DNA from 3 places in the Shinella zoogloeoides genome. Region 3 is predicted to be linked to each of the others. Evidence: riboswitches for the same ligand, from Rfam matches in the RefSeq annotation. Region 3 holds a riboswitch; each other region holds the start of a gene.
What was found. Region 3 has a riboswitch for cobalamin ahead of Q9316_RS18040 (hypothetical protein). Riboswitches for the same ligand answer to the same signal wherever they lie in the genome.
Positions count from the first base shown of each region.

Region 1: it holds a riboswitch for cobalamin, as region 3 does, so the genes downstream of both, Q9316_RS15455 (aromatic ring-hydroxylating oxygenase subunit alpha) here and Q9316_RS18040 (hypothetical protein) in region 3, are expected to answer to the same signal.
Region 2: it holds a riboswitch for cobalamin, as region 3 does, so the genes downstream of both, Q9316_RS21170 (ABC transporter substrate-binding protein) here and Q9316_RS18040 (hypothetical protein) in region 3, are expected to answer to the same signal.

Region 1 covers NZ_CP132311.1:2,935,843-2,945,394, forward strand. Annotated here, with positions in the region: gene Q9316_RS15450 (hybrid-cluster NAD(P)-dependent oxidoreductase) at 1-818, opposite strand, end outside; gene Q9316_RS15455 (aromatic ring-hydroxylating oxygenase subunit alpha) at 820-2,064, opposite strand; cobalamin riboswitch at 2,173-2,369, opposite strand; gene Q9316_RS15460 (DUF6656 family protein) at 2,680-3,285, shown strand; gene Q9316_RS15465 (GGDEF domain-containing protein) at 3,293-4,342, opposite strand; gene Q9316_RS15470 (L-threonylcarbamoyladenylate synthase) at 4,495-5,466, shown strand; gene Q9316_RS15475 (FAD-binding oxidoreductase) at 5,480-6,910, shown strand; gene Q9316_RS15480 (DUF1217 domain-containing protein) at 6,914-9,238, opposite strand; gene Q9316_RS15485 (DUF6101 family protein) at 9,534-9,552, shown strand, end outside.
Region 2 covers NZ_CP132312.1:146,947-156,498, forward strand. Annotated here, with positions in the region: gene Q9316_RS21160 (ABC transporter ATP-binding protein) at 1-437, opposite strand, end outside; gene Q9316_RS21165 (FecCD family ABC transporter permease) at 434-1,462, opposite strand; gene Q9316_RS21170 (ABC transporter substrate-binding protein) at 1,459-2,496, opposite strand; cobalamin riboswitch at 2,652-2,881, opposite strand; gene Q9316_RS21175 (MurR/RpiR family transcriptional regulator) at 2,917-3,771, opposite strand; gene Q9316_RS21180 (polyamine ABC transporter substrate-binding protein) at 3,839-4,909, opposite strand; gene Q9316_RS21185 (ABC transporter ATP-binding protein) at 5,073-6,155, shown strand; gene Q9316_RS21190 (ABC transporter permease) at 6,157-7,059, shown strand; gene Q9316_RS21195 (ABC transporter permease) at 7,070-7,900, shown strand; gene Q9316_RS21200 (DmpA family aminopeptidase) at 7,902-9,020, shown strand; gene Q9316_RS21205 (hypothetical protein) at 9,039-9,416, opposite strand; partial or broken gene Q9316_RS21210 (NAD(P)-dependent oxidoreductase) at 9,480-9,552, opposite strand, start outside.
Region 3 covers NZ_CP132311.1:3,455,284-3,464,835, forward strand. Annotated here, with positions in the region: gene Q9316_RS18030 (YeiH family protein) at 1-910, shown strand, start outside; gene metH (methionine synthase) at 917-4,708, opposite strand; gene Q9316_RS18040 (hypothetical protein) at 4,794-5,009, opposite strand; cobalamin riboswitch at 5,110-5,327, opposite strand; gene Q9316_RS18045 (hypothetical protein) at 5,542-5,724, opposite strand; gene Q9316_RS18050 (GH36-type glycosyl hydrolase domain-containing protein) at 5,747-9,552, shown strand, end outside.

The DNA of each region.
Region 1 (9,552 bases), 520 kb from region 3:
CCCGGGCCGGCGCGAACGGCGATTTCTTCCGGCGCCGGGGCGTTGGCCGGCTGGAAGCTTTCCTCATGATAGCGGTCCATGTTGAAGCCGCAGACCTTCAGCATGTCGCGCACGCCGCGCATGAAGGGCTCCGGGCCGCAGCAGAAGACGGTGCGCTCACGGAAATCGGGGGCGAGCAGCGAGAGGCGGGCCGCATCGATCCGCCCGCGCAAGCCATGCCAGCCGTCGCGCGGATTGTGGCTCTCGACGACGAAGCCGAGCGCGAGGTTCGGCATCTGCGCGGCGAGACATTCGAGCTCCGCCTTGAACAGGAGGTCTTCCGGCTTGCGGGCGCAAGAGACGAAGGCGACGTCCGACTGCGGCGCGCAGTCCGACATCCAGCGCGTCATCGACATCATCGGCGTGATACCAGAGCCGGCCGAGATGAAGAGGTACTTTTCCGCCGGATAGCGCACGAAGGAGAAGTCGCCGAGCGGCCCGAACGCCTTCAGCTTCATGCCGGGACGCAGGTTGTCGAACATCCAGCGCGTGCCGATCGAACTCTTCTGCGCCTTCACCGTGACGGCGACGGAGAAGGGACGCGAGGGCGTCGAGGAGAGCGTGTAGGTGCGCATGACCGGCTCGTCTTCCGACACCGGCAGCTCCAGCGTGACGAACTGGCCCGGCAGGTACCGGAACCAGTTGTCGCGATCCGAGCGGAAGGTGAAGGTCATCACGTCGGCCGTCTCCACCGTCACGGCGGTGCATTCCAGCAAGTGCTGGCGATCGTTCCATGGCTGGAGTCCATCGAAGTGACGGAAGTGGCTGGCGGCGGTCATCTCATGCCACCCGCGAAAGCGGCTTCTTGGCGCCGTCGAGCCGCTCGATCATGAAGTTGCAGTACCATTCGACGAACTGCATGACGCCGCCCTCGTCCTCCGGCGAATAGGGGCCTGGCTGGTAGGCGGGCGAGCGGATGCCGAAGGCGTTTTCCTCGACGATCCGGCGATCCTGGTCGTTGGTCTCGGTCCAGACATGGGTGAGCTCGTCGAGACGGTAATCGACGCCTTCCACCGCATCCTTGCTGACCAGCCATTTGGTGGTGACCTGCGTCAGTTCAGGGCCGAGCGGCAGCACGCGGAAGGTGATGGCGTGGTCGGCGAGAACGTGGTTCCACGTCGACGGATAATGGAAGAGCAGCAGCGTGCCGATATGGCTCTCCAGCACGTCGTTGGAGAGTGGTCGCTGGACGGCGCGCGCGCCGGACATGGTGTAGCTCTCGGCATCCTGGATGAGCGGCATGCGCGCGGCGCGGAACTGGCCGGTCGGCGAGATCCTGAATTCGCTCGGCAAGCCCTGGGCCTCGCAACGCGCCCAATGCTCGGCGATGACGGGATCATCCTTGGCGCCCTGCACGCCGGTCGCGCTCGGCGCTTCCGGATAGGTGCGGCAGAGTTCCGGATGGTTGGCGGCGCAGTGGTAGCACTCGCGGTTGTTCTCCCAGACGAGCTTCCAGTTGCCCTTCTCGATGATCGTGCTTTCGAAGGCGACCTTGGTTTCGCCGAGGCGGTGGCGGGCGAGATAGGGCTCGACCAGGGCGCGGAAGGGCGCAAAATCCGGCGCCTCGTCAGCAAGGCAGATGAAGATGTAGCCGCCGACGGTCTGGCAGTTGATCTGCTTCAGGCTGTGCTGCGTCCTGTCGAAATCCTCCGCCATGTGGCGGGCGAAGAGCAGCGAGCCGTCGAGTTCGTAGGTCCACTGGTGGTAGGGACAGACGAGCTTGGCGGACGAGCCCTTGTGCTGGGTGCAGACGCGCGAGCCGCGGTGGCGGCAGGAATTGTGCAGCGCGCGCACCATGCCCGAGCGGTCGCGGGTGATGACGACCGGATAGTCGCCGACCTGCACGGTGAAATAGTTGCCGGCTTTCGGGATTTCGCAATCATGGCCGATGAACAGCCAGTCGCGATACCAGATCGTCTCCAGGTCGAGCTTGTAGTGATCGGGGTCGATGTAGAAGGCCTGCTCGAGGCTGTAGCCGTCGCGCCGGTTCTTGAGCTTGCGGAGCACGTCGCTTCTGATGTCCATGCCGGTGTCCTCGAAATATCCAGATTGCGGATGAAGCGCACGGAAGGAGACGGCATTCGGGCGGCAGGCGCACCGGTTGCACGCTTCCCGGCCGCCCGCCGCAGCCAGTCACGATCGATACTCCAGGCTGGTTTCCGGGCTGAGGAGCGTCCCTTCGGACCATCGCAGCGCCTTCCCAGACCCTTGGGTCCAGTGGCTTTTGCCGCGTCTTCTCCAACACCGTTGCGGGGGCAGCGCCGGATTTCAACCGGCTTCCCAATTCTCCGCCCTCTTTCGAGAGCGGCACCTTGAGTGTCCTTATCTAAGCGCAAGACTTCTCCGACAGCATGTCGAAAAGCGACACGCCGTCATGATTTGACGACAGTCAAATACGACAGAAGAGCAACACCTTGCATCTGTACTTTTCTTACATATCAAGGCGATATGCATTCTTTTTCGGCAGACCGCCCACGCCTTCGGCATGATGTATTCGACGGGACGACTGTTGTCATATTGCGACCACAAAGCCTGACCCGCAGGAATGGGGACGCAGGCGGAAAGGAATGCTTAACGACGTTTCCATAAACTTTCCGGCAATCCGGACGCGGGGCCGGGCGCGAGCATGGAGTACGGGGCGTGCAGCAGACGAAATTCCGATATTACGATGCCGTCGCCTTCAAGCGCGCGAACCCGCCGAAAGCCGCCGTGCACACCGAATTCCTGCGCACCGGCCGCATCGACCGCAGTTTCGGCTGGAGCCCGACGGAGAAGCGCTATCTCAGCCACCAGGAGGTTGCCGAGCGCACCGGCCGCAAGCTGGAACGGGCCGGCAGCGTCACCCATGACCGCATCAACGGCTTCCACCAGTCCATCCAGTTCCCGAAGCTGATCTTCCACCGCACGCTGGCCGAAACGCCGCATCTCGGCTATTGCCACATCACGGTGGCCAAATCCCGCTTCGCGGAATTCGAGAACGTGCAATGGGCCTTCTACATGGCCAATTTCCTCGCCGAGATCGGCGACGACGAGCAGTTCTTCGCCGGCATTTCCAAGAAGCCCGGGCGCATGTATTTCGCCGTCGCCATCGCGCCGACGGAGGAGGAAGGCCGCCTCAAGATCGACCGCAAGGTGCGCGGCAACGGCGTCATCTTCCGCACCGACGATCCGAAGCTCGCCATGAAGAACGTGCTGATGCTCGGCGCCCGCAACGAGGCGCTGCGCAAGATCATCCGCGCGCTGTGACCGCCGGTCAGGCCCGGTAGAGCATCCATTCCTTGCCCGCCGGCACCTCGTCGCCGCGGCCGTAGACGACCACCCCGTCTCCTCCCCCTGCCCTGGCTTCGGCAAGCGCGCGCTCGCAGGCCGAGGCAAGGTCGAGCGCGCTGTCGGCGCGATCCGACATGCAGACCCCGGCCGAAAGCGTCAGGTGGCCGAGATTGCGGCCGGTGCGCGGATCGCGCAGCGCCATCGTCTGGAAGGCGGCGCGCAGGAGATCGATCAGCCGCGTCACCTCGCTCTCGTCCGATGTGTGGAAGAGGAAGCCGAAGCGCAGGCCATCGAAGCGGACGGCAAGGTCGCTTGCCGGAAAGGCCTGGCGGATGAGGCCGCCGTAGAAGCTCACGAGGTGGTCGGACAGCGCCTCGATCTGCCCGGGCGAAAAACGGCGCTCGGCATCGATCTCGGCGACGGCCACGCCGCACAGCATCGGCAGGTCCGGATTGGCGTAGACGCGGGCGAGCGCCTTGTTGAAGGCGCGACGGTTGCCGAGCTTCGTCGGCGGATCGATGAATTTCGTCGCCTCGAATTCCGCCATCTCCTTCTGGATGCCCTCCATCGCGGCCGATTGCGCGGCAACCTTTTCCGCCATTTCCGCCGTGTGGCTGACGCGCAGTTCCGTCGCCCGCTGCAGGGCTTCGAGCGAGCTGCCGAGCGCGCCGCCGGCCTCGCGGATGACCTGCGAGGCCTCGCCGATCAGGCGGCCGTAATCGTTGAGCGAGGAGCGCTCCTGGCTGAGCAGGTCCATGAAATTGCTCATCTCGCTGCTGATCGCGCCCGCCGAGCGCTGCAGCACGCTCGCCTCGTGCTGGTGCGGCAGGTACTTGCGGCCAAGCTCGTCGAGGGCGGCCTGCGTCTTGTACTTGCCGAGCGCGATGAAGTCGCGCACCAGCTCCGGATTGCCGCCGGCATAGGCCTCGTAGACCAGTTCGTAGTTGCGCGGCAGGCCGTCGATGCCCATCTGCTTCATCGCCGTCGCGATCCGCAGGGCGATGTCGGTCGTCGAGGATTTCTTGTGCGCCATCAATGGAGACCTGTGTGCGGGATGTTCAACCTCTCCTAGCAGGCCGCTCTTTCGGTGGGTCTAATCCGGTCGCTCGAATTTTAGGCAAGCGGGCGGCCCTTGGCATTTGCCGGCAAAGCCCTGTATGGAAGCCGGAAAGACGGAAGGACGGCATGGCTGAGATCGTTGATACGCGCATGGATGCGGAGGCGGCGCTGGCGCGGGCCGCGAAGACCCTCGGCCGCGGCGTGCCGGTCGCCATTCCCACCGAAACCGTCTACGGCCTTGCCGCCGACGCCACCAATCCGCTGGCGATCACCCGCATCTATGAAATGAAGGGCCGGCCGCGCTTCAACCCGCTGATCTGCCACATGGCCGACCTTGCCATGGCGGAGCGCCACGCGGTGTTCGATCCCCTGTCGCGCAGGATCGCCGAGGCCTTCTGGCCCGGCCCGCTGACGCTGGTGGTGCCGATCCGCCCGGACAGCGCCATCCATCCTCTGGCGCGCGCGGGCCTCGACACCGTCGGCATCCGCGTGCCGACCGGCATTGCCGGCCGCCTGATCGCCGCCTTCGGCCGGCCGCTCGCCGCCCCGAGTGCCAACACGTCCGGCCGCATCAGCCCGACCAGCGCGCGCCATGTGGCAGACGATTTCGGCGGCAAGCTGGAACTGGTGCTCGACGGCGGCCCTGCGGTCGTGGGGCTCGAATCCACCATCCTCAAGGTCGAGGGCGAGACGATCCGGCTGCTCAGGCCCGGCGGGCTCGACGCGGCGGATGTCGAGCGGGTCACCGGCCGCCCCGTCCTGCGCAAGGAGGCCGGTGCGAGCATCGAGGCGCCGGGCATGCTCGCCTCGCACTATGCGCCCGACGCGCCGGTGCGCCTCGACGCCCGCGACGTGCGGCCCGGCGAGGTGCTGATCCGCTTCGGCGGCAAGGCGCTTCCCGGCGAGGCGCAGGCCGCGCTCGTGCTCGACCTCAGCCCGGCCGGCGACCTCGCCGAAGCCGCCGCCAACCTCTTCGGCTACATGAAGCAGGCGGATGCGGCGGGCGCACGCGCCATCGCCTTCTCGCCGATCCCCGCGAGCGGCCTCGGCGAGGCGATCAACGACCGCCTGCAACGCGCCGCCGCGCCGCGCGGCTAGTGAGGAAGACGACATGGTCCAGGCAACGCTTTCCTCCGACCTCATCGCCCGCTTCGCCGCGATCACCGGCCCCGCTCATGCCCTCACCGTCGAGAAGGATATCGCGCCCTATCTCGTCGAAAGCCGCGGCCTCTACCACGGCACCGCACCGCTGGTGCTGCGGCCGGGCTCGGTGAAGGAAGTGTCTGATATCCTGGCGCTCGCCACCGAGACCCGCACGGCCATCGTGCCGCAGGGCGGCAATACCGGCCATGTCGGCGGCAGCGTGCCGCGCGAGGGGGCGGCGGACGTGGTGCTCTCGCTCTCGCGCCTCAACCGCATCCGCGATGTCGATCCGGTCGGCAACGTGATCGTGGCGGACGGCGGCTGCGTGCTGGCGGACATCCAGGCGGCAGCCGAAAAGGTCGGCCGGCTTTTTCCGCTATCGCTCGGCTCGGAAGGCTCCTGCCAGATCGGCGGCAACCTTTCCACCAATGCCGGCGGCACCGCCGTGCTCGCCTATGGCAACATGCGCCAGCTCTGCCTCGGCCTTGAAGTCGTGCTGCCGACCGGAGAAATCTGGAACGGCCTTCGCCGCCTCAAGAAGGACAATACCGGCTACGACCTGCGCGACCTCTTCATCGGCGCCGAAGGCACGCTCGGCGTCATCACCGGGGCGGTGCTGAAGCTCTTTCCGCGGCCGCTCGGCCACGAGGTCGCCTTTGCCGGGCTCAACTCCGTAGAGGATGCGCTCGCCCTCTTCGAGCGCGCCTCCAGCCGGTGCGGCACCGCGCTCACCGGCTTCGAACTGATGCCGCGCCTCGGCGTCGACTTCACCACGCGGCACATTCCCGGCGTGCGCGATCCGCTCGCCAGCCGGCACGACTGGTACGTCCTGATCGACATCTCGACCTCGGATGCCGCCGACACGGCGGCGCGCATGATGGAGGCGCTGCTGGCCGAGGGCATCGAGGCGGGACTGGTGGAAAACGCGGTGGTCGCGGCCAGCGACGCCCAGCGCAAGGCGCTCTGGCACATGCGCGAGAGCATGTCCCCGGCACAGAAGCCGGAGGGCGGCTCGATCAAGCACGACGTGTCCGTGCCGGTCTCGGCCATTCCGGCTTTCATGGCGGAGGCGGACGCGGCGGTGATGGCGGCGATGCCCGGCGCCCGCATCTGCTCCTTCGGCCATATGGGCGACGGCAATATCCATTACAACATTTCGCAGCCGGTCGGCGCGGACAAGCAGGCCTTCCTCGACCGGTGGCGGGAGATCAATCATCTCGTGCACGGCATCGTGCTGAAATACCACGGCTCGATTTCCGCCGAGCACGGCATCGGCCAGCTCAAGCGCGACGAGCTCGCCAGCGTGCGCGAACCGATCGAGATGGACCTGATGGTCCGGGTGAAACGCTCGTTCGATCCCGCCGGCATCATGAATCCCGGCAAGGTGATCAGCGTCTGACCGTCAGCTTCCGCCGGTGCGAAGCTGCGCCAGCGACATCATGATATCGGCGCTGATGCCGGCCGAGCCCGAGCCGCTCAGCACCGAAAGGGCGGGGTCGGTCGTGGTCTGGTTGTCGAGATCGTAGAGGACCGAGAACTTGACGATCATCTTGGCGACCTTTTCCGGATCCTGCAGGTCCTTCAGCTCGAGATAGCGCTCGATCATGGTGGCCTGCGCGTCGATATCGGCGCTACCGATCTCGTCGGGCAACTGATAGAGCACCTTGAAGACCTCGAAGAGCGCGTCGTCGGCCAGGATGTCGTAGGGACTGGCGATCGCCCCCGCCTTGCGCTCGAAATAGAGGGCGAGGCGCACGCCGGCATTCTCGTTGCCGGCTTCCTCCTCCAGCATCTGGCGGACATGGCCGTCGATCGTCTCGTAGATGCCGCGGCGCGACTGGATCTGCGCGTCGTCGGACCGTTCGACCTGACCTTGCGCATTGAAGTTGAAGGAGGCGACGATCGCCCGATAGGCGCGGTCCTGCTGCTGGTTCGCAAAACTCTTGGGGTCGTCGAGGTCGGAGGTGAAGATCTTCTCCATGAAGGCCGCATCGACGCCTTCCGGATCGATGCCGTTCGCTTCAAGGACGAAGGCCACCAGGCGCTCGTCCGCCAAAAATTCCTTGACGGAGTCCACCTTCTGCATCTGGGCGGAGTAATACTTCGCCTCCTCTTCCGCCTTCTTCTTGTCGTCTTCCGTTCCGAAACGGGATTTCTCCGACACATAGGCGCGCGACATCACGAGGATTTCGGATTCGGCCTGTGCCAGCTTCGGCGCGGTGATGTTGCCGTCCGAACCGAAATTGAACGCCTTGGCCAGCTCGACGAACCGCTCGTCCTTCAACTGGTACACATAGCTCCTGGGATCGTTCAGGTCGCTCTTCAGCACGTTCTTGATGGTCAGCGTCGAGACCTTGGCCGGATCTAGGCCGAAGGCCTTCAACGCGAAGTCGTAGACCGTCGCCTCGCCCACGAATTCCTGCACGGTGTTCACCGCGCCGATCTGCGCCTTGAAGCGCTTGACGGCACGTTCGTCGGCCTCGTCGTCCTTGTCGTTGTAGTGGACCATGTAGCCGTTGGTCGCCGTGGCGGTCTGCGCCGCCGTCTGTGCCTTTGTGCCGGCCGCGAGCGTTCCGTCCTCCTCGAAGTTGAAGGCGGCCCGCAGGGCGATGTACTTCTCCTTGTCCTGTCCCCCGAACAGGTTGATGTAGCTGTCGGGATTATCAGGGTCGGCATCGCTCGTCAGGATATTGGCGATCGTCGAACTGACGACGGACGCCTTGTTGAGGTCGAAGGCCACCTTGATATAGTTCAGCATGCGCGGGTCGTTGACGAGGTCGTCCGCCGTGGCGATGTCGCCGATCCCGCTCTCGAAATACTCCTTGTTGAGCAATGCCGCCGCCGACGTCACGCGCGGATTGGAGAGCGTGTAGAGATCGGTCGTGCTGGCCTTCTGCCCGGCATTCTGCGCGGTGCCGGCGACGGCCGCGCCGTCGGTATGGAAGTTATATGCCGAGGCCAGCGTCTGGTACTTCTCCACATTGGCGATGACGGCCTGCTGCTGCACGATTTCCGCCTGGAGCTGCTGGATGCGGGCCGCATTGGCGCTGTTGGACGGCAGGCCCGCCAGTTCCTCGCTCGCCGCCTCGATGGCCGCCGCGGCGGCCGTCGCCAGCGGGGCGAGTTCCGTGTTGAAATAGCTCGCGGGATTGTCGAGGTCGCTCGTCAGCACGCCGCGGATCGTCTGGCGCGAATAGGTGTTGGGGTCGATGCCGAAGGCCGTGAACATGTAGCTGCGCAGGCGATCGTTGTTGATGAGCTGGTCGACGCTCGTCACCGTGTCGATGGCTATATTGTAGTAGCGCGTCTCTTCCTTGATCGCGGCGCCGGCATTGGCGGCAGTTGCGGAATAGAGGCCGATGACCTCGTCGAGCTGCGCCTCGGTCTGCGCCACGGCCGTCGAGGAGGCGAAGCTGAAGGCGCTGGCAAAACCGCGATAGCGCTCGTCCGTCAGCTTGTTCGCGAAACTGTTTGCGTCGGTGAGGTCGCTTTCCAGCACCTTGCGCATAAAAGCCTTGGCATAGGTCATCTCCTCGATGCCGTAGGCTTTCATGGCATAGGAATAGAGCCGGTAGTCGTCGAGGAACTCGTCGACCGACGTCACCTTGCCGATGGTCTCCTTGTAATAGGCCGCCTCGCGCGCATTGGTCGTCTCGCTGGCCGTGCGGTTCAGCGACTTCAACATATCCTTCGCGATGAGGTTGTAGCTCGTATAGGTCGACAGCATCGGAAAACCGTTCCTTCCAGTCATCGGCCGGTCATCGACACGCCGATCGTCGGCATTGTCGCGCGCGAGGCTTGTCCCGGCCTGTCGGGAAGGCGGTTCAAATGCGGCTGGCGGCGTTCACGTCTCCTAAACCCTAGCCCGTTCGGTTTTGCTAACCATCAGGAACTGCAAAGTTTTCTTAACCGCAATTTTTAAGCGGCATGGAAGGGGGCGCGCCTATTCTCCCCCTCAGAGGACGAAAAGTCCCGATGAGAAGACCGGACACCGGCTCTCAAGGAAAACAAGGGCGAAAGACATGCTGAACACCGTTTCCA
Region 2 (9,552 bases), on a different replicon from region 3:
CGCTGCCGCTCGCCGCCGGAGAGAGTGTGCCAGAGCCGCCCGGCGAAATGCGCCATGTCGACCTCTTCGAGGGCGCGGTCGACGATGGCGTCGTCCGTCCGCGACCAGGGCGTCAGCGCGCCGAGATGCGGCGTGCGGCCGAGTTCGACCGCCTGCCTTGCCGTGATGCGCTCGGTGGTCTCGGCCTGCTGCTCCACGAAGGCGATGCGCCGGGCGATCGCCTGCCGGCCGTGAACGGACAAGGGCTCACCGTCGAGCGTCACCGCGCCGGCCTGCGGCTTGCGGATGCCGGCCAGCAGCGACATCAGGCTGGTCTTGCCGGAACCGTTCGGGCCGATGATGCCGAGGAATTCGCCGGGGCGCACGTCGAGCGACACATCCGACAGGATCGTCGTGCCGCCGGCCGACCAGTGGAGACCCGTTGCCAGAAGCGTCATCGCGCCGTTCTCCTCTGGCTGAGGATGAGTGCGAAGGCCGGTGCGCCGAACAGCGCCGTGATGACGCCGATCGGAAGCACCTGGCCCGGGATGATGACGCGCGACAGGACGTCCGCGGCGATCATGAAGATGGCGCCGATCAGGGCGGAAGCGGGCAGCAGGAGCCCATGCCGGACGCCGACCACCATGCGCGCGGCATGGGGAATGACGAGGCCGACGAAGCCGATCGAGCCGACGATGGAGACCATGGTCGCGGTCATCAGCGCGGAGATGGCGATCAGCACGACATAGACGCGGCGCACCGGGATGCCGAGCGAGGCGGCCGATTCCGCGCCGAAGGTGAAGGCATCGAGCGCGCGCGCATGCCAGAGGCAGACGATGAGGCCGGCGATTGCGACGGGAAGCGCCAGCCAGACATCCGGCCAGCGCACGCCGGAGAGATTGCCGAGCAGCCAGAACATGATGCCGCGCGCCTGTTCCGCGCTCGCCGCCTTGGTGACGATGAAGGAGGTGAGCGCGTTGAAGAGCTGCGAGCCCGCGATGCCGGCAAGGATGATCGCGCCCGTTCCCCGCCCCGCGCGGACGGCAAGCGCGCTGACGAGGCCGAAAGCGACCAGCGCGCCGACGAACGCCCCGGCAGGCAGCGTCAGCGCGCCGGCCCCGACGCCGAGGATCGCGACGCTGACCGCGCCCGTAGAGGCGCCTGCCGAGATGCCGAGGATATAGGGATCGGCGAGCGCATTGCGCAGGAGCGATTGCAGCACGACGCCGCACAGCGCGAGCGCGGAGCCGCAGCAGGCCGCCACCACCGCCCGGCTCAGCCGGTAGTTCCAGATGATGCCCTCGTCGATGGGCTCCAGCGGATAGCCGGCATGCCAGAGGCGGTTGGCCACCGTCTTTCCCACCACGTCGAGCGGTATCGCCGTCTCGCCCACTGCCGCTCCGATGCCGAGCGCGAAAAGCAGCAGCACGAGCGCCGCGGAAGCGGCGCCCGTGCGGAGCAGAAGGGGGTGATCGGCGGTCACTTTGCGAGGCCAGCCTTCTCGATCGCATCGGCAAGAAGCTCGATGCCCTCGATCGTGCGGATCGTCGGGTTCATCGCCTGCGCGTCCATGTCGAAGACATGGCCGTTCGTGACGGCCGGCATCAGGCTTGCGACCGGGTCGGTCTTCAGGAAGTCGAGCTTGGCTTCGAGGCTGTCGAGCGGATAGCGGCGGCGTTCCATCGAGCCGGCGACGATCATCGTCGGGGACGCCTTGGCGATGGTCTCCCAGCCGACGGTCGGCCATTCGTCGTCGGTCTTGATGATGTTCTCGATGCCGAGCGCCGACATGATGTAGCCCGGCGCGCCGTTCTTTCCGGCGACATAGGGATCGGCATCGGCGGCGCTGGAGAACCAGAAGACGGCCGAAAGCTTGCCGCCGGCAGCGGCAACCTTCGTCCGGGCCGCCTCCTCGCGCTTTTTCAGCGCCGCGACGACCTCTTCGCCCTTTTCCTTGACGTTGTAGATCGCGGCCAGCTCGCGGACCTCCTGATAGACGAGCTCCATGGTGAAGACCTGGTGGCGCACGCCATCGCTTGCCGCGCTGTTCTCCTTGCCGACGCAATCGGACGGCGAGGTATAGACGGGGATGCCGAGTTCCTCGAACTGCTCGGGCTTGGCGACGACGCCTTCCGGCCCGATCTGCCACTGGAACTGCACGGTGACGATATCGGGGTTCTTGGCGAGCACGCTTTCGAAGCTCGGCTCGTTGTCGGCGAGGCGGTCGATCTTGGCGTTGACCTCCTCATAGCCCTTGAGCACCGGCCCGACCCAGAGGGCCGTGCCCACGACCTTGTCGGCAAGGCCGAGCATATAGAGGATTTCGGTGGAGCTCTGGCCGATCGAAACGGTCTGCGTCGGCGCCTTCTGGAAGGTGACCGGGCGGCCGCAATTTTCGAATGTCAGCGGATACTGCGTCTCGGCGGCCTGGGCCGCGCCGGCTGCAAGAAGGGCGGCGGCGCCGGCAAGAGCGGAAAGGAAGGATGCGGCGCGAGTGGCCGCGGGGAACATGGTCATGGATTTCTCCCGGAAAGATGAAAGCGTGCGGGCTCAGGCGACAGGCCGCGAAGGGCCAGGCGCGTTCGGTCGGGAGAAAACGAAGGGAAGCCTGCCGTAGGCGGCAGCCGGAATCGTCATGGCGTCTCCTGTTCCGGGCATCCCCGCCCGTGACTGGGATTGTTGCTCTGACGGCAGGTCTCCTGGCTCACGGATATCTGCGACCTGTCTGCCTTCCCGCGGAAACCGCAGTGGCATGACGCCGAACGCGTCCAAGGACAGGCGGCAATCCGCCTACAGTTGCGGGGGCAGCCACGGAATGGGTCCCTGTTGGGTCGTCCGCACCGTGTTCCCTATTAATCCCCTGGGAGTCATCCTTCAGGGAACCGTCGGCCCATCCTTAGTCCGCGCCGCGCGGCAGCGTCAAGGCAGGGATGGCGATCAGGTCTCGAAATCGCCGAAGACGTCCTGCAGGCGCGTCAGCGTATCGACGCGCTCACTGACGGCGTCCCCCATGACGACGATGACATTGCTGAGCATCAGGTCCATGACGGCCGTCATGGTGGCGGCGCCGTCCCAGAGCGGGCCGTGCGAGCCGGGCACGATCAGGCAGATGTCGGAGACTTCGGGTCCCCAGGGGCAGAATTCGTCGGTCAGCAGCACGACCTTGACGCCGGCGCGCCGCGCCTCCAGCGCCAGCGGCCGGGCCTTTGCGGCGAAGCGGCGCACATCGTGCAGGAACAGCAGACGCCCGTCGACGGAGCCGTCGAGAAGCTCGGCATAGGTGCCGTTGAGGCCATCGACGAACTGCACGCGCGGGCGGGTGTAGGAAAGCTGGCTGGCGAAATACTGCGCGATGCCGCGCACGTTCTGGTATGCGGCGACATAGACTTCGCTTGCCCCGATCAGCGCGTCGATCGTCTGCTGCCATTCGGGCGCATTGGTGATGGCGTAGATTTGGCCGAGATTGTCGATCTGCTGCTGGATGAGGCCGGCGAGCAGCTTGCCTTCCTTGCGGTCCTGCTCCAGCCGATCGACCTGGCCCTTGACCTGCCAGGCGGGATTGGAACTGCCGTGGCGCAACTCGTTCTTCAATTCGTCGAGGCCGTCGAAGCCCATGCGGCGCAGATACCGGCCGATGGTCATCGGCGAGAGCTGGAGCCGCTGGGCGATGGAGCGCGCCGTCTCGAAGGGAAGCTCGGCGAGGTTGCGCTCGATGTAATGGGCGATCAGCTTGTCGGATTTCGACCGCCGGAGGTCGTCGGACTGAACGAGCTTCACAATGCGTTTCGACACGTCGCCCCTCTCTTCAAGCTCCCGCCCGTCCGGAGACGGGCGGGGATCAACCGCGCTCACACCGCGCTCACTGGGCCGTCTTGACCCGCGTCCACACGCGGTCCACCTGACGCAGCGCCGGACCCAGATCCTCGAATATCTGGAGACGCGCCATCGTCTCGGCCGGCGGGTTGATTTCCTTGCTATTCTTGATCTTTTCGACGGTCAATTCCCGCGCCGGCACATTGGCCGTGCCGTTGGTCTGCTGCGAGACGTTGAGGGCGACGATTTCCGGACGCGTATAGAACTGGAGGAACTTGATGGCGTTCTCCTTGTTCGGCGCGCTCTTCAGCACGCAGATGTCCTCCTGGTACATGGTCGCGCCCTCCTCGGGGATCACGTAGCCGAGGTCCTTCTCGTTGCCGAAGACGTCGATCATGGCGCCGACGAAGGCGTGGCCGGCGGCTACGTCGCCCGCCTGCACCATAGGCCGTTCGTCATAGGTGAAGGCCGCGATGTCGGGTTTCATGGCGATGATCGTATCGGCGGCCTGCTGGAGTTCGGCCGGATCGGTCGAGTTGATCTTGTGGCCGTTGAGGATGAGGCCGACGGCCAGCACTTCGCGCATGTCGTCGAGCAGGGTGAACTTCAGCCCCTTGGCCTTGACCGTCTCGATCAGGTCCTTCCAGCCGGTGATGTCCTTGCCGAGGATCTTGCGGTTATACATGATGCCCACAGAACCCCACGCATAGGGCAGGCAATATTCGCCGTTCGGGTCGCTCTTTGCGCGCAGGAAGGCCGGATCGATGTTCTTGAAGCCCTCATAGGTATTGATGTCGGTCTTTTCGAGGAGGTCGAGCTTGGCCATGATGTCCTGCATGTGCACGGACGGGAAGACCACGTCATAGCCCGTCGCGCCGCCCTGGATCTTCGCCAGCATCTCCTCGTTGGAGGAATAGGTCGAGAGGTTGACCTTGATCTTGGTCTCCTCCTCGAATTTCTTCAGCACTTCCGGATTGATGTATTCACCCCAGTTGTAGACGTTGAGCTCGCTGGCGCCGGCGACACCGGCGGCCGCCAGGAGGGCGGCGAGGGAAAGGGCGGTGCGGCGCGTCAAGGCGCGAAGGCCGGATGCGCCGGCACGATCTGATTTCGTCATTGAATACTCTCCTCTGGTGGTTCGGCCGTTCTGGCCCCGGCGCTTTCCTTTGCGCCGCCTGTTCCCGTCCCGGCTTCTTTCGGCCGTTGACTTGGATGGGTAAATGGTATCCACATATCTAAATCGCACAAGCGTTATTTTTATAACAAATTGGGGAACGACGATGCGAGAATCCATAGTCCGCCTGGAGAAGGCGGCGAAGGTCTTTGCCACGCCTGAGGGACAGGCGGTGACGGCGCTCGACGCCATCGACCTCGACGTCCGGCGCAACGAATTCCTGACCCTGCTGGGGCCGTCGGGCTGCGGCAAGACCACCCTGCTCCAGGCGATCAGCGGTTTCGTGGAACTCGATTCCGGCCGCATCCTGATCGACGGCGAGGACATGACGGACCGGCCGCCTTATCGCCGCCCTGTCAACACGGTGTTCCAGAACTATGCGCTCTTCCCGCATATGACGGTGGGCGAGAACACCGGCTATGCGCTGGAAGTCGCCGGCGTCGCCAAGCCCGAGCGGATGAGGCGCGTGGCTGATGCGCTCGCGATGGTCGGCCTGGAAGGGCTGGAAAGCCGCAAGCCGCGCCAGCTTTCCGGCGGCCAGCAGCAGCGCGTGGCGCTCGCCCGCGCCATCATCGCCCGCCCGAAACTGCTCCTGCTCGACGAACCGCTTTCGGCGCTCGACAAGAACCTGCGCCAGGCCATGCAGATCGAATTGAAGACATTGCAGAACGAGCTCGGCATCTCCTTCATCTTCGTCACCCACGACCAGCAGGAGGCGCTGACCATGTCGGACCGCGTCGCCGTTCTCTCGGGCGGGCGCATCCAGCAGCTCGACACGCCGCGCGCCATCTACGACCAGCCGAGGAACAGCTTCGTCGCCAACTTCGTCGGCGCCAGCAATCTCTTCGAGGGAGAGGTCAGCGACGGACAGCTCCTGACGCAGGACGGCATCGCCATCGCCCACGGCTGCCCCGGCGCGACCGGTGCCGCGACCGCGCTCATCCGCCCGGAACAGTTCTTCCTCACCGAGACGGCCGGCGACACGCCGGCGCTCGATGTCGACCTGGAGCAGATCGTCTTCGTCGGCTCGACCTTCGAGCTTTTCGGTCGCACGGCGACGGGCCGGCGCGTCATCGCGGAAATTCCCGCCGCGCGCCGCGGCCTCGTCGGCGCGGTCGAGCAGTCGCGCCGCGCGCGCCTTGCCTACGATCCGGCGGCCGTGCACCTCATTCCGGCGGAGGCTGCCTGACATGTCGTCCATCGCCTCCCGCCGCCGTGCCCAGCTTGCCGTCCTGCTCGGGCCGGTCTCGCTTTTCCTCGCGGTCTTCTTCCTCGGCCCGCTCTCCATCATGATCGTGACGAGCTTCCTCGCGCCCGGCCTTTACGGCGGCGTGGAATGGGTCTGGTATCCGCATAACTACGGCCGCATCCTCGGCTTTGCCGATCCCATGTTCGAGGATTTCGACCCGGTCTATATCGCGATTTTCCTCCGCTCGCTGCGGATCGCGGCGCTGACGGTGGTCGCAACGCTTCTCGTCTGCTACCCGGCCGCCTTCTGTATCAGCCGTCTTTCTGAGCGCTGGAAGAACTTCTGCCTCTTCCTCATCACGCTGCCCTTCTTCGCCAGCCTCATCGTGCGGCTCTTCGTCTGGGTGCTGATCCTGCGCCAGACCGGGCTTGCCAACGGTGTGCTTTTGAAGACCGGCCTCATCGCCCGGCCGCTCGACCTCATCTATACCGAGGGCGCGATCATCCTCGGCATGGTCTATGTCTTCATTCCCTTCATGTTCATGCCAGTTTATGCCAGCGTCGAAAAGCTCGACTGGACGCTGGTGCGTGCCTCGCTCGATCTCGGCGCGGGGCCGGTCCGCACCTTCTGGCGCATCATCCTGCCGCTGACGGCGCCGGGCATTGCCGGCGGGGCGGTCATCGTCTTCATTCCCGCGCTCGGCAATTTCATCGTCCCGACCATCCTCGGCGGCGCCAAGGTGATGATGCTCGGCAACCTCATCGAGCAGCAGTTCCTTGCCGCGCGCAACTGGCCCTTCGGCTCGGCGCTCGCCATGATGGTGATGAGCGTCATGCTGGTGCTTCTCTTCATCTATGTGGTCGTTTCCGGCCGCCGCGGCCTCGACGCCGCGCCCGGTCGCTGAGGAGAGGGCCATGAAGATTTTCGCCACCCTCGCCCGCGGTAGCCTCCTTGCCTATACCGCTCTGTTCTTCGCCTTCATTTATATCCCGCTGGCGCTGATCGCGGTCTATTCGTTCAATGCAAACCCGGTCAACATGATGACCTGGACCGGGTTCACCACGGACTGGTACGCCCAGGTCCTCGGCTTCAAGACGAAGATCTCGGAAAACGCGCTTTATCTCGAATCCACCGACCAGCTCGTTCAGGCCGTGTGGAACAGCGTGAGGATCGCCGCCTCCACCACCGCCATCGCCACCGTGCTCGGCACGGCAATGGCGATCGCCCTCTACCGTTTCGATTTCTTCGGCCGGCGCTTCTACCGCGTTGTCATGTTCATGCCGATGCTGATGCCGGATATCGTGCTCGGCATCGCGCTCCTGATCTTCTTCGTTAATGCCGGCGTCAGCCTCGGCATCGGTACGATTATCATCGGCCAGTGCACCTTCCTGACGTCCTATGTCTTCATCGTCGTCACCGCGCGGCTTGCCGGCATGGACCGCACGCTGGAGCACGCTTCGGCGGATCTCGGCGCCAACGAATGGACGACCTTCCGCAGGGTGGTCTTTCCGCAGCTCCTGCCCGGCATAATCGGCGGCGCGCTGCTCGCCTTCATCATCTCGATGGACGATCTCGTCATCACCTATTTCATCGCCGGCGTCGACGTCACGACCCTGCCGATGTTCATCTTCGCCATGCTTCGGCGCGGCATCAAGCCGGAGATCAACGCCATCGCCGTGATGATGCTGACCTTCTCCTTCGTCGTCGCCTCGCTCGGCCTCTACCTTCGCTCCCGGCAGAAATGACATGACCCAAAAGACAAAACCCCGCGCCCGCGATCTCGGCCTGCCCTTCACCGGACCCACCGGCCCCCTCAACGCCATCACCGATGTCGAGGGCATCGCCGTCGGCTTCCGCACCCTCCAGGAAGAGACCCCGCGCCCCGGCCGCAAGCTGCCGGTGCGCACCGGCGTCACCGCCATCCTGCCGCACAGCGGGTGCGAAACGCCCGTGCCCGTCTATGCCGGCGTGCACCGCTTCAACGGCAACGGCGAGATGACCGGCACGCACTGGATCGAGGACGGCGGCACCTTCCTCGGGCCGGTCATGATCACCAACACCCACGGCGTCGGCATCACCCATCACGCGACGATCCGCTGGATGCTGGAGCGCTACGCCTCGACCTACGAGGTCGGCGACCACCTCTGGTTGATGCCCGTCATTGCCGAAACCTATGACGGGGCGCTCAGCGACATCAACGGCATGCCGGTGACGGAAGCGGATGCGCGCGCGGCGCTCGAAAACCTTTCGCGTGGTCCCGTTTCGGAAGGCAATTGCGGCGGCGGCACCGGCATGATCGCCTATGGCTTCAAGGGCGGCACCGGGACCTCCTCCCGCGTCGTCACCTATGCTGGTAAGGACTATACGATCGGAACGCTCGTCCAGGCCAACCATGGCCAGCGCGATTGGCTGACGATCTGCGGCGTTCCCGTCGGCAAGCACCTGCAGGACAACACACCGCAAAGCCAGCTCAAGGAACGCGGATCGATCATCGTCGTCATGGCCACGGACCTCCCGATGGCGCCCCACCAGTTGAAACGCCTTGCCCGCCGCGCCGCCATCGGCATCGGCCGGGGCGGCACGCCGGGCGGCAACAATTCCGGCGACATCTTCCTCGCCTTCTCCACCGCCAATCCGCAGCCGATACCCCATCGCGCGCCGGAAATGCTCAGGCTTGAAATGGTCAACGACGAATATCTCGATCCGGCCTATCTGGCGGCGGTGGAGAGCGTCGAGGAGGCCGTGGTGAATGCGATGCTGGCGGCGGAAGATGCCGGCGGCACACCGCATGACCGTCTGCGCGTTGATGCCATCAGGCATGACGCGCTGATGGCCGTCATGCAGCAATACGGCCGGCGCCTTTAGGACCGGCCGCAGGCGTCGTCAGTTCGCGGTGCCGTCAGGCGTCACGCGCTGGCTGTCGCCGCCGGTGCCGGACTGCTGCGTGGGATCACGGTCCGTCGGCACCGTCTGGCCGCCGCCCGGTACGCTGTCGTCGATCGTATCCTGGGTCGGCGTCTGGGTGCCGTTCGTGGTCGAGGAGGTTTGCGAGCTGTCGACCGGACTGGTGGGATCGACCCGCTCGCCCCAGATTTCGACGGCCCCCCAGACGAGGAAGGCAAGGGCGAGACTGATGCCGAGAACTTTCAGCACCGGCCGGCCGAGGCCGCCCTGCCGGGTTTCCCGCGCCGCATAGTCCTTGCGGGCCGGTTCATGGGTGCGGGTCAGCGGATCGCCGCGTTCGTCCTGCTGGTGGGTCATGGCTGAACTCCCTGAAGATCGTGTCAGGGAAGGAACTTGCGGTCGGCATGAAAGTTCCCGCGCTCACGCCTCCGCCGGCCCGTCCAGCCCCAGTGCTTCGATGAGACGGCGCTGTCGCAGCAGGAGATGGGTGAGC
Region 3 (9,552 bases):
CGGTGCGTGGATCGAGGCGCTGGTGCTGGCGATCCTCATCGGCGCAGCCTGCCGGCTGCTGCTGCGCCGGCCGGAAGCCTTCGATCCCGGCATCGCCTTCTCGGCGAAGTATTTCCTGGAAGTCGCCATCGTGCTGCTCGGCGCGGGCGTCAGCGCCACGGCGATCGCCGGCATGGGCCTGCCGCTGATCGGCGCCATCGCCGCGGTGGTGGCCGTGGCGCTCGTCGCCAGCTACGGCATCGGGCGCGGCCTCGGCCTGTCGCGCCGGGTCGCGCTGCTGGTGGCCTGCGGCAACTCCATCTGCGGCAATTCCGCGATCGCGGCCACCGCGCCGGTCATCCGCGCCGATGCGGAGGACGTCGCCTCCTCCATCGCCTTCACCGCGGTTCTCGGGATGGTCACGGTGCTGCTTTTGCCGGCGCTGGTGCCGCTGCTCGGCCTGTCGGCGACGGGCTATGGCGTGATGGCGGGCATGACGGTCTATGCGGTGCCGCAGGTCCTGGCGGCAACCGCGCCGGTCTCCGCGCTCAGCATCCAGATCGGCACCTTCGTCAAGCTGGTGCGCGTGCTGATGCTGGGACCGGTCATCTTCCTCCTGTCGCTGCTGTCGGGCAAGGCCGGCGGGCGCCGTCCGGCGCTGCACCGGCTCGTGCCGTGGTTCATCCTCGGCTTTCTCGCCATGCTTGCCGCGCGCAGCGTCGGGCTGATCGATGCCGGGCTGGCGGGGACGATGAGCAGCGCCGCGACGGTGCTGACCATCCTTTCCATGGCCGCACTCGGCCTCGGCATCGACCTCAGGCGCGTGATGCGGGCCGGGCCGCGGGTGACCGCGGCGGTCGTGCTCTCGCTCGGCGTGCTGGTCCTCGCCAGCTACGCCATGGTGCTCCTGTTGAACCTCGCGACGGCCTGAGAGAGATCAGGCCGCGTTCTCCCGTACGGTCGTCGGCACGTAGTTGAGCACCGGCCCGAGCCAGCGCTCGACCTCGGGGACCGTCATGCCCTTGCGGCGGGCATAGTCCTCGACCTGGTCGCGCTCCACCTTGGCGACGCCGAAATAGTAGCTTTCGGGCGCGGCGATGTAGAGGCCCGAGACGGAGGAGCCGGGCCACATGGCATAGCTTTCGGTCAGTTCCACGCCGATCTCCTTCTCTGCATCAAGCAGGCGGAACAGCGTCGTCTTTTCCGTATGGTCCGGCTGGGCGGGATAGCCGGGCGCCGGGCGGATGCCGGCATAGGGCTCGCCGATGAGCTCCGTCGGGGCGAAGGTCTCCTCGGGCGCATAGCCCCACAGCTCCTTGCGGACGACTTCGTGCATGCGCTCGGCGAAGGCTTCGGCGAAACGGTCGGCGAGCGCCTTGACGAGGATGGAGTTGTAGTCGTCATTCGCCCGCTCGAAGCGCTCGGCAATCGCGATCTCGCCGATGCCGGCCGTGACGACGAAGCCCCCGAGATAGTCCTGCCGGCCGCTGTCGACGGGCGCGACGAAGTCGGAAAGCGCCACGTTCGGCCGGCCGTCGCGCTTGGAAAGCTGCTGGCGCAGCGTGAAAAAGGTGGCAAGTTCCTTGTTGCGCGCCTCGTCGGTGAAGAGGCGGATATCATCGCCGACCGTGCCCGCCGGCCAGAAGCCGACGACGGCCTTCGGCGTGAACCATTTTTCCGCGATGATCTTTTCCAGCATCGCCTGCGCGTCGGCAAAGAGCTGGCGCGCCGCAGGGCCCTGCTTCTCGTCGTCGAGGATCTTGGGGTAGACGCCCTTCAGCTCCCAGGTCTGGAAGAACGGCGTCCAGTCGATGTAGCGCGCAAGCTCCGCAAGGTCCCAGTCCTGCCAGACGCGGGTGCCGAGGAAGGACGGCGCCTTCGGCGTATAAGCGGACCAGTCGGCCTTGAAGGCGTTGTCGCGGGCCTTGGCGATGGGCAGGCGCTGCTTTTCCGCCTCGCTCCTGGCATGGGCATCGGCGACCTTGCGGTATTCCGCCTTCAGCGTCTCGACATAGCCGGGCTTCATGTCCGCGGACAAAAGGCTGCCGACGACGCCGACGGCGCGGCTCGCATCGGTGACATAGACCGCCTGGCCGCGGTCATAGCGCGGATGGATTTTTACCGCCGTATGCACGCGGCTCGTCGTCGCCCCGCCGATGAGAAGCGGGATGTCGAAGCCTTCGCGCTCCATTTCCGCGGCGACGTGCACCATCTCGTCGAGCGAGGGCGTGATGAGGCCGGACAGGCCGATGATGTCGACCTTCTCCGCCTTCGCTGTTTCCAGGATCTTCGTCGCCGGCACCATGACACCGAGGTCGATGATCTCGTAATTGTTGCAGGCGAGCACGACGCCGACGATGTTCTTGCCGATATCGTGCACGTCGCCCTTGACCGTCGCCATCAGGATTTTTCCCGCGCTCTGCCGCTCGCCGCTGCCGCCATTGGCAAGCTTTTCGGCTTCCATGTAGGGCAGCAGAACGGCGACGGCCTGCTTCATCACGCGGGCGGATTTCACCACCTGCGGCAGGAACATCTTGCCGGCCCCGAAGAGGTCGCCGACGACGTTCATGCCGGCCATCAGCGGCCCCTCGATGACATGCAGCGGGCGCTCGGCGTTCTGCCGCGCCTCTTCCGTGTCCTCTTCGACGAATTCGGTGATGCCGTTGACCAGCGCATGCTCCAGCCGCTTTTCCACCGGCCAGTCGCGCCAGGCAAGATCGCGTTCCTTGGCCTCCTTGCCGCCCGAACCTTTGAAGCGCTCGGCGATATCGAGCATGCGCTCGGTGGCGGTGCCGCCGGCCTTCGGCACGCGGTTCAGCACCACGTCCTCGCAGGCCTCGCGCAGGTCGGCCTCGATCGTGTCGTAGACGGCGAGCTGGCCGGCATTGACGATGCCCATGTCCATGCCCGCCTGGATGGCGTGGTAGAGGAAGACGGCGTGCATCGCCTCGCGCACCGGCTCGTTGCCGCGGAAGGAGAAGGAAAGGTTGGAGACGCCGCCCGAGATATGGGCATGCGGCAGGCTCGCGGTGATCTCGGCCGTCGCCTCGATGAAGTCGACGCCGTAATTGTCGTGCTCCTCGATGCCGGTGGCGACGGCGAAGATGTTCGGGTCGAAGACGATATCTTCAGGCGCAAGGCCGGCGACCTCGGTGAGCAGCTTGTAGGCGCGGGTGCAGATCTCCACCTTGCGCGCCTTCGTATCGGCCTGGCCGGTCTCGTCGAAGGCCATGACGACGACGGCCGCGCCATAGGCGCGCACGAGTTTCGCATGGTGCAGGAAGGCTTCCTCCCCCTCCTTCAGCGAGATCGAGTTGACCAGCGGCTTGCCCTGCACGCATTTGAGACCCGCCTCGATCACCTCCCATTTCGAGGAGTCGATCATCACGGGCACGCGGGCGATATCCGGCTCGGCGGCGATGAGGTTGAGGTATTCCACCATCGCCCTGCTGGAATCGATCAGCCCCTCGTCCATGTTGATGTCGATGACCTGCGCACCGTTCGCCACCTGGTCGCGCGCGACGTCGAGGGCGGCCGCATAGTCGCCCGCCGTGATCAGCTTGCGGAATTTCGCCGAGCCGGTGACATTGGTGCGCTCGCCGACATTCACGAAGGGAATGGCCTCGGTCAGCGTGAAGGGTTCGAGGCCGGACAGCCGCATATGGCGCGGGATGTCGGGGATTTCGCGCGGCTTATGGCGTGAAGCCGCCTCGGCGATGGCGCGGATATGGTCCGGCGTCGAGCCGCAGCAGCCGCCGACCACGTTGACCAGTCCGTCGCGCATGAAGCCTTCGATCTGGGCGGCCATCTCGTCCGGCGTCTCGTCGTACTGGCCGAAGGCGTTCGGCAGGCCGGCATTGGGATAGGCGCAGACGAAGGTCTGGGCGACAGCGGAGATCTCGGCGAGATGCGCGCGCATGGCGTTGGCGCCGAGCGCGCAATTGAGGCCGATGGAGAACGGATCGGCATGGCGAACCGAGTTCCAGAAGGCCTCCGGCGTCTGGCCGGAAAGGGTGCGGCCGGAAAGGTCGGTGATGGTGCCCGAGATCATGACGGGCAGGTCGATGCCCTTTTCCTCGAAGACCTCGCGCGTGGCGAAGATCGCCGCCTTGGCGTTCAGCGTGTCGAAGATCGTCTCGATGAGGATGATGTCCGCTCCGCCGTCGATGAGGCCGCGCACCTGTTCGGCATAGGCGATGCGAAGATCGTCGAAGGTGACGGCGCGGTAGCCGGGATTGTTGACGTCGGGCGAGATCGAGGCCGTACGGTTCGTCGGGCCGAGCGCGCCGGCGACGAAGCGGCGGCGGCCGTCCTTCTCCTGCGCGCGCAGGCCGGCGCGGCGGGCAAGGCGCGCGCCGTCGCGGTTCAGCTCATAGACCATGTCCTCCATGCCGTAGTCGGCCTGGGCGATGGTGGTGGAGGAGAAGGTGTTGGTTTCGAGGATATCGGCGCCCGCCAGCGCATAGCGGTAGTGGATGTCCTCGATCGCGCCCGGCTGGGTCAGCGTCAGGAGGTCGTTGTTGCCCTGCTGGTGGCAGGCGCAGTCGCCGAAGCGTGTCCCCCGGAAATCGTCCTCGACCAGTTTCAGCGTCTGGATTTCCGTGCCCATGGCGCCGTCGAGCACCAGGATGCGCTCCCTCGCCGCGGCCTGGAGCGCCGCGAGGATCTCGCGCCCGTCGCGCGGCGGCAGTTCGGGGCCGAACAGGGTGTCCAGGTGGGAGTTGGCCATGGCAATGCGCCTCCGGTGTGCAAACTAACACGACCGAAGTCACATAAAGATATCTTTATGTCAACATGCGTTTATGCGATTGCGCCTAATGAATCGGCCCGTCCGCACCCGCAAGCGAGGCGAACAGCGTCCTGAGGCGCGCGATGTCGGGATCGGCGCCCTCGTATTGCGACAGCTTCTTCATCTCCTTCAAAGCCTCGACCGCAAGGTCGGCGCCGCGCGGCTGCCAGAGCAGCCAGGAGATGAAGACGGATTCCGGCTTGCCGGTGCCGGAAGACTGGTTCTCTGTGAATGCAAACATGTCTTCCCCAATCGAAAATTGGGGGATGCCGGACGCACGCTGCTGGAATTTCGCCGAAAGGCGAAAGCAGACGCACACCATTGGGACACCCCGCCCATGGACGTTACGAACTGTCAGGGCAGGTCTCCTGGCTTGCGGGTCATAGCGTCCGTCTCGCCTTCCCGGTGTCTCACCAGTGGCATCGAGCGACAGAAACTCGCCGTTCACAGTTGCGGGGGCAGCGCCGGTCTTGCTGCTCCGTCAGGAGCAATCGCACCGGCTTCCCTCTTAGCCTCCGAGCCGCACACGACTCGGAAGACCCTGACGGTCGCCAAACTGGCGCGGCGGGGCCGCCAAGTCAATGGCGCGGACAGCCATTTACAGGGGAGCAAAAAAAACGGGAACTTTTCTTCGACCCGTGCATTTCCACTTAGCCGGCACCATGCGCCGGCTCGCCCTGGGGGAGGGACGGGCGATTCACCAAAACCGCAGATGAGGGTCCATGCTGCGCCATCACGCCCTGTTGACAGGTTGCAAGTCTCTGTCCTTACGGCTAAAAAATGCCGTTTTCATGCACCACGCGGCCAGGATGCCCATCAGCGTGTCGCTTGAGCCATATCGAACCGTGAAACGCCTTGGCGGCGTGGCCCGGTGTCATGGCTGAACGCGGCACCGAGATGAAGCCTGCCCGCAAAAAACCTTCCGACGCAAAGGCCGTCGCCGGTTGGTTCAACATGGCCGGATCCAGAATCAGAAATATGCCCCTTCATAATACGCCGCATACTCCGCGCGACGCCGATGCCAAGCAGATCGACTATAACGATTCGATCCGCGCCACCTATCTGACGCTGGAGGAGCTGGCCGCGTGCGGTGAAGCGCTCGCCCGCGAGAAGACGGCATCCCTGCCGGGCTACCGGCCGTTCGAGTTCCGGCCACGGCACAAGGAAAACGAGAAGGAGATCTTCCGCGTCTACCAGGCAACCGCCAAGGACGTGGAGGCAGGCGCCCAGATCACGCCGGCGGCCGAATGGCTGCTCGACAACTACTACGTCATCGAAGAGGCGATCCAGGAGGTCCGGCGCGACTTCCCCCGCCGGTTCTTCAACCAGCTCTCGACCCTGGAGATCGAGGGGCAGCCGATCCCCCGCACGCTGGCGCTCGCCTGGATCTATGTCGCCCATACCCACAGCGGCGTCACCGAGGAAAGCCTGACGGCCTTCGTGCAGGGCTTCCAGAAGCTCGACGCGCTGAAGATCGGCGAGCTCTGGGCGCTGCCTTCCTTCATCCGCTTCGTGCTGCTCGAAAACCTCCGCCGCATTTCCAGCCGCGTCGAGCGTTCGCGCAAGATGCGCTTCAAGGCCAATGAGGTGGCCGACGAACTGGTCCGCCTCAACGATCCGGAAAAGTGCATCGCGCATCTGCGCTCGATGGAAAGCTTCACCGAGGACAACACCTTCGTGATCCAGCTTCTCTATCGCCTGCGCGACGGCCTCCAGGCCTCCGGCGCGGTGATCCAGTGGCTGGAACGCAAGATCGAAAGCCGCGGCACCGATCTCGAAGAACTGATCGTCGCCGAGAACAACCGGCTTTCCTCCGGCAATGTGACGATGAGCGCGCTCATCAAGAGCCTGCGCACCATCGACGATACGGAATGGCCGGTCTGGTTCGAAAGCGTCAGCCGCCTCGACGAGGCGCTGCGCCAGGGATCGGACTACAGCGACCTCGATTTCGGCTCGCGCAACAAATACCGCAATTCCATCGAACGCTTCGCCCGGCGCTCCGGCAAGACCGAGCTGGAAGTCACCGAAACGGCGCTCGCCATGACCGCGGAAGATGCCGCCGCGCATGTCGAAGACCTCGACTACGAGGCCAATGTGGCCGCCTTCCTGGTCGGCAAGAAGCGCAAGCTGCTGGAAAAGCGCATCGGCTACCGCCCGACGATCGTCCAGCGCGTCGTGCGCCTCACCCGCAAGCTCGACTGGCTGGCGATCGCCGGCCCGAACATCATCCTGACGCTGCTGGCGATGATCGCGGTCTACTATTTCCTCGACCAGCTCGATATTCCTGATGGCGCATGGCTGATCATGCTCATCCTCTTCGCGCTGCCCGCTTCGGAAGGCGCGACCGGGCTCTTCAACACGCTCGTCACCTTCTTCGTGACGCCCACGCGTCTCGTCGGCTACGAGTTCAAGGACGGCATTCCGCACGATGCGCGCACGCTCGTGGTCGTGCCCTGTCTCATCTCCAAGCGCGACCATGTCGACGAACTGGTGCGCAATCTCGAGGTCCACTACCTCGCCAATCCGCGCGGCGAGATCTATTTCGCGCTCGTCAGCGACTGGGCCGACAGCCAGGCGGAGGAATCGCCGGCCGATCTCGACGTGCTCGACTATGCCAAGCGCGAGATCGCGACGCTGTCCAACCGCTACGGCTATGACGGCCGCACGCGCTTCTACCTCCTGCACCGCCGGCGCCTCTACAATCCGTCGGAAGGCGCGTGGATGGGCTGGGAGCGCAAGCGCGGCAAGCTGCACGAACTGAACCTGCTCTTGCGCGGCGACGGCGACACGACTTTCCTGCCGGGCGCCAACATCGTGCCGGCGGACGTCAAATACGTCATGACGCTCGATTCCGACACGCGCCTGATGCGCGATGCGGTGACCAAGCTCGTCGGCAAGATGCACCACCCGATCAACCGCCCCGTCATCGACGAGGCGACGGGCGAGATCACCGCCGGCTATTCCATCCTCCAGCCGCGCGTCACGCCCTCGCTGACGACGGGCAAGGAAGCCTCCACCTTCCAGCGCATCTTCTCCGCCGACCGCGGCGTCGACCCTTACGTCTTCACCGTTTCCGACGTCTACCAGGACCTTGCCGGCGAAGGCACCTTCACCGGCAAGGGCCTCTACCATGTCGACGCTTTCGAGGCGGCCGTGAAGGGCCGCATCGAGGAGAACTCGGTGCTCAGCCACGACCTGCTCGAAGGCTCGCTGTCGCATTGCGCGCTGGTGACGGATGTCGAGCTGGTCGAGGACTTCCCGACCCGCTACGGCGTCGAGACCTCGCGCCAGCATCGCTGGGCGCGCGGCGACTGGCAGCTCCTGCCCTATCTCTTCAGCCCGACGAGTGGCATTTCCATGCTCGGCCGCTGGAAGATGTACGACAACCTGCGCCGCAGCCTCATCCCCATCGCCTGGCTCGTCGCCTCCGTCATGGGCTGGTACTACATGGAGCCGCGCCAGGCGCTCGTCTGGCAGCTCGTGCTGATCTTCCTGCTCTTCGTCGCCCCGACGCTCTCGCTGATCTCGGGCGTCATGCCGCGCAGCAGCGACATCGTCGCGCGTGCCCATGTGCACCGCGTCTTCTCCGATATCCGCGCATCCAATGCCCAGGTCGCGCTGCGCATCGCCTTCATCGCCCATTCGGCCGCCCTGATGGGCGACGCCATAGCGCGGTCGATCTACCGCACCTTCGTCAGCCGCAAGCTGATGCTGGAATGGCGCACGGCCGCGCAGGCCGACAGCACGGCCCGCGGCGGCATCCTGGCGCACTACAAGTCCATGTGGCAGGCGCCGGCGCTGGCCGTGGTCTCGGTCGCGCTCGCCATGGTCTCGAACACGGGCCTGCCCTTCATCGGCGTGCCCTTCGCGCTCGTCTGGGCGCTCTCGCCCGTCATCGCCTGGTATGTCAGCCAGACGGCGGAGACCGAAGACCAGCTCGTCGTCTCCGACCACGTGGCAGGCGAGCTGCGCAAGATCGCACGGCGCACCTGGCGCTACTTCGAGGAGTTCGTCACCGCCGAGCAGCATTTCCTGCCGCCGGACAATTTCCAGGAGACGCCCCAGCCGGTGCTCGCCGAGCGTACGTCGCCGACCAATATCGGCGTCTACCTGCTGTCGGTCATCTCCGCGCGCGACTTCGGCTGGCTCAGCTTCGAGGAGACGGTTCGCCGCCTCGAGCAGACCATCGCCACGATCGACGGCATGCCGAAATACCGCGGCCATCTCTACAACTGGTATCGCACCAACACGCTGGAAACGCTGGGCCCCCGCTATGTCTCGGCGGTCGACAGCGGCAACCTTGCCGGCCACCTCATCGCGGTCTCCTCCATGTGCCGGGAATGGGCGGAAGCGCCCTCGGCGCATCTCCAGGGCAGCCTCGACGGCATCGGTGACGTCGCCTCGATCCTCTCGGAGACGCTGAAGCAGCTTCCCGACGACCGCAAGACGGTCCGCCCGCTGCGCCGCCTCATCGAGGAGCGCATCGAGGGCTTCCACAATGCGCTCGCCGCCGTCAAGCGCGAGCACGAATTCGCCTCCATTCGCGTCATCAACCTCTCGGTGCTGGCGCGTGACATCAACAAGCTGATCGTCAATCTCGACCACGAGATCAAGTCCGCCGAAAGCGGCGAGCTTGCCGGCTGGGCCGGCGCGCTGGTCGCCACCTGCGAGGCGCATATCGCCGACAGCGTGTTCGACCTCGGCAGCATCGAGCAGTTGCGCAATCGCCTGATCGTGCTGCGCGACCGCTCGCGCGACATCGCCTTCTCGATGGATTTCGGCTT